2 regions of the Bradyrhizobium sp. WYCCWR 13022 genome follow, and region 1 is predicted to be linked to the other one. Evidence: riboswitches for the same ligand, from Rfam matches in the RefSeq annotation. Region 1 holds a riboswitch; the other holds the start of a gene.

What was found. Region 1 has a riboswitch for glycine ahead of gcvT (glycine cleavage system aminomethyltransferase GcvT). Riboswitches for the same ligand answer to the same signal wherever they lie in the genome.
Region 2: linked by a shared signal. The riboswitch ahead of QY049_RS00130 (D-amino acid dehydrogenase) and the one ahead of gcvT (glycine cleavage system aminomethyltransferase GcvT) in region 1 are both predicted to bind glycine.

Annotation. Positions count from the first base shown of each region.
Region 1 is NZ_JAUIZJ010000001.1:153,554-157,372, reverse strand. Features, by position in the region: gene gcvP (aminomethyl-transferring glycine dehydrogenase) at 1-643, opposite strand, end outside; gene gcvH (glycine cleavage system protein GcvH) at 803-1,171, opposite strand; gene gcvT (glycine cleavage system aminomethyltransferase GcvT) at 1,181-2,329, opposite strand; glycine riboswitch at 2,493-2,581, opposite strand; gene alaS (alanine--tRNA ligase) at 2,816-3,819, shown strand, end outside.
Region 2 is NZ_JAUIZJ010000001.1:21,937-25,755, reverse strand. Features, by position in the region: gene QY049_RS00135 (ABC transporter permease) at 1-41, opposite strand, end outside; gene QY049_RS00130 (D-amino acid dehydrogenase) at 222-1,523, opposite strand; glycine riboswitch at 1,592-1,704, opposite strand; glycine riboswitch at 1,708-1,811, opposite strand; gene QY049_RS00125 (M20/M25/M40 family metallo-hydrolase) at 1,975-3,105, opposite strand; gene QY049_RS00120 (ABC transporter substrate-binding protein) at 3,373-3,819, shown strand, end outside.

The DNA.
Region 1 (3,819 bases):
ACGCGCCGAGCACGTCCGTCTTGTCGAGATCGGTGAGGGGATCGCCGACGACCAGAGTCCAGCCGAGCGGCTCGGCGCGGGTGCGCATCACAGCCAGCGTCTGTGGATGCACGTCCTTGTCGACGAAGAAGGCTTGCGCCTTCACCTGCGAGTGCCGTTCGGCGAGCGCCATGGCTTCGGCCGCGGCGGTCGCCTCATCGAGCAGCGAGGCGTTGGCCACGTCGAGCCCGGTGAGATCGCAGATCATGGTCTGGAAGTTGAACAGCGCTTCCAGCCGGCCCTGGCTGATCTCGGGCTGATAGGGCGTATAGGCCGTGTACCAGGCCGGGTTCTCCAGGATGTTGCGCTGGATCACCGCCGGCAGGATCGTGCCGGAATAGCCTTGGCCGATCAGCGAGGTGAAGACCTGGTTCTGCCGCGCGAGCTCGGCCATGTGCGCGATCGCCTCGGTCTCGCTCAGCGGCTTGCCGAGATCGAGCGGTGCTGCCTGCCGGATCGAGGCGGGCAGGGTTTCCGCCATCAATGCGTCGACGCTCTTGGCGCCGACAGTCTCCAGCATGGCGGTGACATCGCGCGCCGAGGGGCCGATGTGGCGGCGAACGAAGGCGGTGGTGTCGCCATTGGATTTGCGGTGCGCGGTCATCATGGGTCCTCGCTTTAGGAGTTGCTGTCATGCCCCGCGAAGGCGGGGCATCCAGTACACGCAGCCGCTTCGGCTAGGGCCGATGGGCCGCGGCGTACTGGATCGCCCGCCTTCGCGGGCGATGACAGTGAGTATGTTGAGACGGTGCGGCTCATATCTTCATGCCGTGTGCGCCTTGTAGGCGGCTTCATCCATCAGGCCGCCAAGCTCGCTCTTGTCGGCAATCCTGATCTTGAAGAACCAGGCCGCGGCTTGCGCGTCCGAGTTCACCAGCGCGGGCTCGGCGGCGAGCGCATCGTTGGTCTCGAGCACTTCGCCCGAGATCGGTGCGTAGACGTCGGAGGCGGCCTTGACCGATTCCACGACGGCGGCAGCTTCGGCCTTCTTCAGGGTGCGGCCGACCTTGGGCAGCTCGACGAACACGACGTCGCCGAGCTGCGACTGCGCGTAATCGGTGATCCCGACGGTGGCGACTTCGCCGTCGATCGCCAGCCATTCGTGGTCGGAAGTGTACAGCGTCGTGGTCATTGTCGATCCTCAGCGTTTGTAGGTGTTTTTCACGAAGGGCATGGCGGCGACGGCGAGCGGCAGACGTTGGCCGCGCACCTCCGCAAAGAGTTTTGTGTCGAGTGCGCTCAGGCTCGTCGGCACGTAGCCCATCGCCACAGGCGCGTTCAGGCTCGGGCCGAAGCCGCCGGAGGTGACCTTTCCGATCGGCTCGCCGCCTGCGCCATCTGCAAACAGCACCGCGCCCTCGCGCACCGGGGCGCGGCCCTGGGCGAGCAGGCCGACGCGGCGGCGGGACGCGCCGTTGTCGAAATGGGCAAGGATTTTTTCGGCGCCGGGAAAGCCGCCGGCGCGGGCGCCACCGGTGCGGCGGCTCTTCTGCACCGACCATTCCAGCGCAGCCTCGACCGGCGTGGTCTCAGCGTCGATGTCGTGGCCGTAGAGGCAGAGCCCGGCTTCCAGTCGCAGGCTGTCACGGGCCCCAAGGCCGATCGGCATCACATCGGGGTTTTCCAGCAGCGTCTTGGCGAGACGCTCGGCGTCGCTGGCTGGCACCGAAATCTCGAATCCATCCTCGCCGGTGTAGCCCGAGCGCGAGACGAAACAGGCGAGGCCGGCAACATTGCGCGGGCCGGCATCCATGAACTTCATGGACGGTGCCTCTGCACACAATTTCGCCAGCGCGGCTTCCGCCTTCGGGCCCTGCAACGCGATCAGCGCGCGGTCCGCGAGCGAATCGATGATGCAGGCATCGGAGAGATTGGCGCGCAGATGCGCCTCGTCCGCGGCCTTGCAGGCGGCGTTGACCACCAGGAACAGATGATCGCCGAAATTGGCGACCATGAGATCGTCGAGAATGCCGCCATCGGCGTTGGTGAACTGGGCGTAGCGCTGCCGTCCCGGCGCGATCGCCACGATGTCCTGCGGGACCAGTCGCTCCAGTGCGCGGGCGGCGTCCTCGACCTTGCCGGATTTCGGCCGGAGCGCGATCTGGCCCATATGGGAGACGTCGAACAGGCCGGCCGAGCTGCGGGTTTGGAGGTGCTCTTTGAGGACCCCGGCGGGGTACTGCACGGGCATGTCATAGCCGGCGAACGGCACCATCTTGCCGCCGAGCGACAAATGAAGGTCGTGAAGGGGGGTACGTTTCAGGGAGTCTTCGTCGTCGCGCGCAAGCATCACGGGGCCCTCGGCGGTTCCCCAGGGACGATTCCCCGGAGGCAACCAGTCGAAGCCCCATCTGTCGCTGTGCCTGAGAGTATTATCCCGTCGGCGGACGCTGGTCCGGGCCAACCCTTCTCAAAAGGTCTTTGCCCGTCGGCGCCTCTTTCCAGATGTCGTCAAAGCCACGCGGTCCTTTTGCCTGAGAGTTTCCGGGGCGGTTGCTCCTTCGGCGCCGGCAATGAAGCCGGTCTCTCCCGTCGTGGCCGTACGATACAGATGGGTACAGACCACAGCCCGGCCAAGCCTGTCAACGCGCGGATTGCGGCTTTCCAAAGGGATTGCGACGGGATTACGCTGATGCGGCAACCCTCTGATCTGCTTGCACAGTTTCTGGACAGCGAAGCTGGCCTTGTCTAAAAGCGCTTTGGCCCGCAGATATCAGCCCAAATCACCGGTTTGGATGGCGGATGAGCGGGTCCAAGCACACCCGATTGGATGAACATGAGCGGCGTCAACGAGATCAGGTCGACCTTTTTGAACTTCTTTGCCGAGAACGGCCACGAGATCGTGTCGTCCTCGCCATTGGTGCCGCGCAACGATCCGACGTTGATGTTCACCAATGCCGGCATGGTGCAGTTCAAGAACGTCTTCACCGGCGTCGAGAAGCGGCCCTACCAGCGCGCCACCACGTCGCAGAAATGCGTGCGTGCCGGCGGCAAGCACAACGACCTCGACAATGTCGGCTACACCGCGCGCCATCTCACCTTCTTCGAGATGCTCGGCAACTTCTCGTTCGGCGACTATTTCAAGGAGCGCGCGATCGAGCTGGCCTGGAAGCTCATCACCAAGGATTTCGGGCTGAAGAAGGACAAGCTGCTCGTCACCGTCTACCATACCGACGACGAGGCGCACGGGCTCTGGAAGAAGATCGCCGGCTTCACCGACGACCGCATCATCCGCATCCCGACGTCGGACAATTTCTGGGCGATGGGTGACACCGGCCCGTGCGGCCCGTGCTCGGAGATCTTCATCGACCGCGGCGACCATATCTGGGGCGGCCCTCCCGGCTCGCCGGAAGAGGACGGCGACCGCTTCCTCGAATTCTGGAATCTCGTGTTCATGCAATATGAGCAGGTGACGAAGGAGGAACGCGTCGACCTGCCGCGTCCCTCGATCGACACCGGCATGGGCCTCGAGCGCATGGCCTGCATCATGCAGGGCGTCGACAGCGTGTTCGAGACCGACCTGTTCCGTCATCTGATCGACGCGACGTCGTCCGCGCTCGGCAGCGGGCCGAACGAGCAGACTGTGGCCTCTTTCCGCGTCATCGCCGATCATCTGCGCTCCTCCGCCTTCCTCGTTGCGGACGGCGTGCTGCCCTCGAACGAGGGCCGCGGCTATGTGCTGCGCCGGATCATGCGCCGCGCGATGCGCCATGCGCAGCTGCTGGGCGCCAAGGAGCCGCTGATGCACCGGCTGGTCTGGGCGCTGGTCCGCGAGATGGG
Region 2 (3,819 bases), 130 kb from region 1:
GGCACCGCGGCCAGAACGCGGCGAATGAGATAACCTAGCATGCACCTATCTCCGGCTGCGGAATTGAGGGGGCCGAGAGGCGCCCGTGGATTCGGTCGTGTCTATCATGCGCGCCTGTCACTCGGGCTGGAAGAGACGGCCGGAGAGCCGTTCTCTCGGGGCAAATTGTGTGCCAAGGGCAGGGCGGTCGCAAGGGCCGCCCCGCAGTGATTTGCGACCACTCAGGATGCACGACGCAGCTCTTGCTCAACCGCAAGTGAGGGGGCCGATCGCGGTGCGTTGAGCCCGCGCCAGCCGTCGATGGTTCCCGCAATCATCTGCGCGGTTGCGGCCGACAGGGTCCAGCCGAGATGGCCGTGGCCGGTGTTGAAGAACACGCCCGGCATCCGGCCTGCACGCACCACTGGCATCATGTTCGGCATCATCGGTCGCAAGCCAGCCCAGGGCACGACGCGCGAGGTCTCGACATCGGGGAAATTGCTGCGCACCCAGTCGATCAGCGGCTGCACGCGATCGGCGCGGATGTCGCGGTTGAAGTCGTTGAACTCGGCGGTGCCGGCGACACGAAAGCGATCGGCGCCGAGCCGGCTGGTGACGATCTTGGCGGCTTCGTCGAGCAGGCTGACCGTCGGCGTCGCGTCGCGGCTTTCGGCGGAGTCGAGCTGCACCGTGATCGAATAGCCCTTCACCGGATAGACGTTGACGCGCTCGTCGAGCATCGCCGCAAAGTGACGGCTGGCAACGCCGGCACAGACCACGACGCCGTCCGCCTTCAGCATGCCGCGCGCAGAAGCGGCAGCGTCGCTTGCCGAGAGATCAGCCCAACCGATGACAAAGCCGCCGCCGGCTTGCGCGATGGAATCGATGTTGGCTTCGTGGATGAAGGTCGCGCCGCGACGCTTGCAAGCCTCCGCAAGGCCGCGCGTGAATTTGTGGATATCGCCGGTCGCGTCCGACGGCGTGTAGAAACCGCCGTAATACTCCTTGCGCAGGGTCGGCTCGATCGTGCGAATTTCTTCCGTTGTCACAGGGCGGCGATCGAGGCCGCCCTCCTGCAGCAGCGCGTTGACTTGCAGGCCGGATTCAAAGTCCTTCTTGTCGTGATAGATGTGGAGGATGCCGCGGCGCTCGAGATCGAAGTCGATGCCTTCGCGCGTCGCGATCTCGAACAGGTGCTTGCGGGCTTCGATGGCGAGCCGCGTGGTCAGAATCGTGTTCGCACGGTAGTTGCCGATTGCGGCGACGAACTCGCTCATCCACGAATATTTGTGCCAGTTCGGCCGCGGGTTCATCAGCAGCGGCGCATCGCGCCGGAACATCCAGCGCAGGCCCTTGAGGATCGTCGCGGTGCTGTTCCACACTTCGGCATTGCTGGCAGAGAGCTGTCCGCCGTTCGCGAACGAGGTCTCCATCGCGGCATAACGGTGCTTGTCGAGCACCGTCACCTCAAAGCCGCGTTCGAGCAGGGCATAGGCGGTCGTTACGCCGGTGATGCCGGCGCCGATGATGGCGATATGAGTCATGATGAGTTAGGGGCTCCCGTGAGTTAGAGATGGCTGACCGCCGGCCCGAAAGCCGTTGGCGGCGCCCCATCTGTCACGGTTACCTGAGAGCTTGATCCGATGCGGACCTCGGAAGGTCGACCTCGGACTATCCCCTTCGGTGGACGCCACGATAGTCAAATCGTGCCGCCTCTCTCCAGATCGTCCTGACGATACAGTCCTTTTGCCTGAGAGTTTCCGGGGCGGTTGCTCCGTCGGCGCCGCAACGAAAGCTGATGCCTTCGTTGCGATCTCTCCCGCATCGTCGCGTGGACCATCGAGCAGTACGATGCGCCTCATTTTTAGACAAGGCTAAATTTCATCCGCGACTGCAAACGCATTGTGCAGTGCGAGGTTGATGGATCGAGTCATTCCGGGGGCGCGCGGCGCAACCCGGAATCTCGAGACGGACCATCCCGGCATGACCGACTTGCTACTCAAGCGTCGCCAGCAGCCCCGCCATCAGGCGACCGCGCTCGACCAGGCTGTCGACCTCGATGAATTCCTCGAGCGTGTGGCCATTGCCGCCGCGCACGCCGAGGCCGTCGAGCGTCGGGATGCCCATCGCGCCGGTGAAGTTGCCGTCGGAGCCGCCGCCCGAGCTTGCATGCGGTAATTCCGCGCCGAGAGATTTGGCGATGCCGCGTGCCTTTTCATACAGCGCCATGGTGCCGGCATCCGGCTCCCAAACCGGCCGCGTCACGCCGCGCGTCACCTTGAAGATGACGTCGTTGGTGGTGCCCGAGAGTGCCAGCATGCGTTCGACGCCGCGGTCGAGATCGGCCTGGCGCTTGGCCATCGAGAGCGCTTCGCCGGTCGCGGTCGTCGCGACACAGTTGACCCACTGCCCGCCATGCACGACGCCGACCGAGAAGGTGCAATCCTCCGTCGTCATCGCGTCGATCGCGAGAATTTGCCGCGCCATCTCGCGGATCGCCGAGCGTCCCGCCGACAACGTCGCGCCGGCGTGACTCGGTCGTCCCGTCGCTTCAAGATTGAAGCGCGCGATGGCGTAACGTCCGGTGGTGACGCCGTTGTCGGCACGGCCGGGCTCGGGCACCAGCACATATTTGTTGCGGGCAGCTTCTGCTTCGATGATGTCGCGTGTCGAGGGCGTGCCGACTTCCTCGTCGGGCGTGAACAGGATGGTAATCGGCAGCGGCGTGGTGAAGGAGGCGCGCGCAAGCTGCCGGATCGCTTCCAGCGAGAGATAGTTGCCGCCCTTCATGTCGTAGACGCCGGGGCCGTAGCATTTGTTGCCCTCACGGCGCCATTTCAGCTTCTCGATAGTGCCGGTCGGGTGGACGGTATCCATGTGCCCGGCGATCAGGATGCCCGGTTCGCCCTGCTTGGGATGCGGGAAACGCGCGCGGATGACGCCGCCAAAGCCCTGACGGCCGGCGATGCGTTCGATCGTCGCACCCATGATGGCCATATCGCGCGCCGCAATATCGAGCATGCGGTTGACGGCACCGGCGTCCCAGGTCGGGCTTTCGCATTCCACCCAGGTGCGCAAGCCCTCGAGCATCGCCTCGGAATCGAAGGGAAGATTGGCTGGATTCATCTCAATGTCTCTCGAGCTTGGAAGGTGGAACGCGCATTGCATTGGCGCGGGACGGGACAAGCGGAGAATGTTGTAGAGCCAAACCGATCTTTGTGGAGCCCGTGGATGCGATGCCATGGGCTGCACCGAAACCGGATTGACGCGCTCAAGACTGTCTGCAAGTCTCGAAAGATAAAGGCATTGCATGAGGTTAGTTCGCCCAAGAAACGAACCTGATGCTCAACCAAGAACCTGCCTTTGAACAGTTTCACGTCAGGAGAAACTTATATGTCCAAGATTTCGCGCCGCAAGCTTCTCAAGATTGCGGGTGTCGCGCCGACGGCGCTTGCGTTTGCGTCCGTGTTGCCGCCGAACGCGTCGGCCGCCAGCGGCAAGACCATCACGGCTGTGATGCATTCGGACCTGCGCATCATCGATCCGGGCTTCACCACCGCCTACATCACGCGCGACCACGGCTACATGGTCTACGACACCCTGCTTTCGACCGATTCGACGTTCAAGGTTCAGCCGCAGATGGCGGACTGGAAGGTCTCCGACGACAAGCTGACCTACACCTTCACGCTGCGCGACGGACTGAAGTGGCATGACGGCGCGCCGGTGACCGGCGAGGATTGCGTCGCATCGCTGAAGCGCTGGGGCAAGAACGACGGCATGGGCCAGAAGCTCATGGACTTCACCGCCAGCATCGAGGCGCCAGACGCCAAGACGATCGTG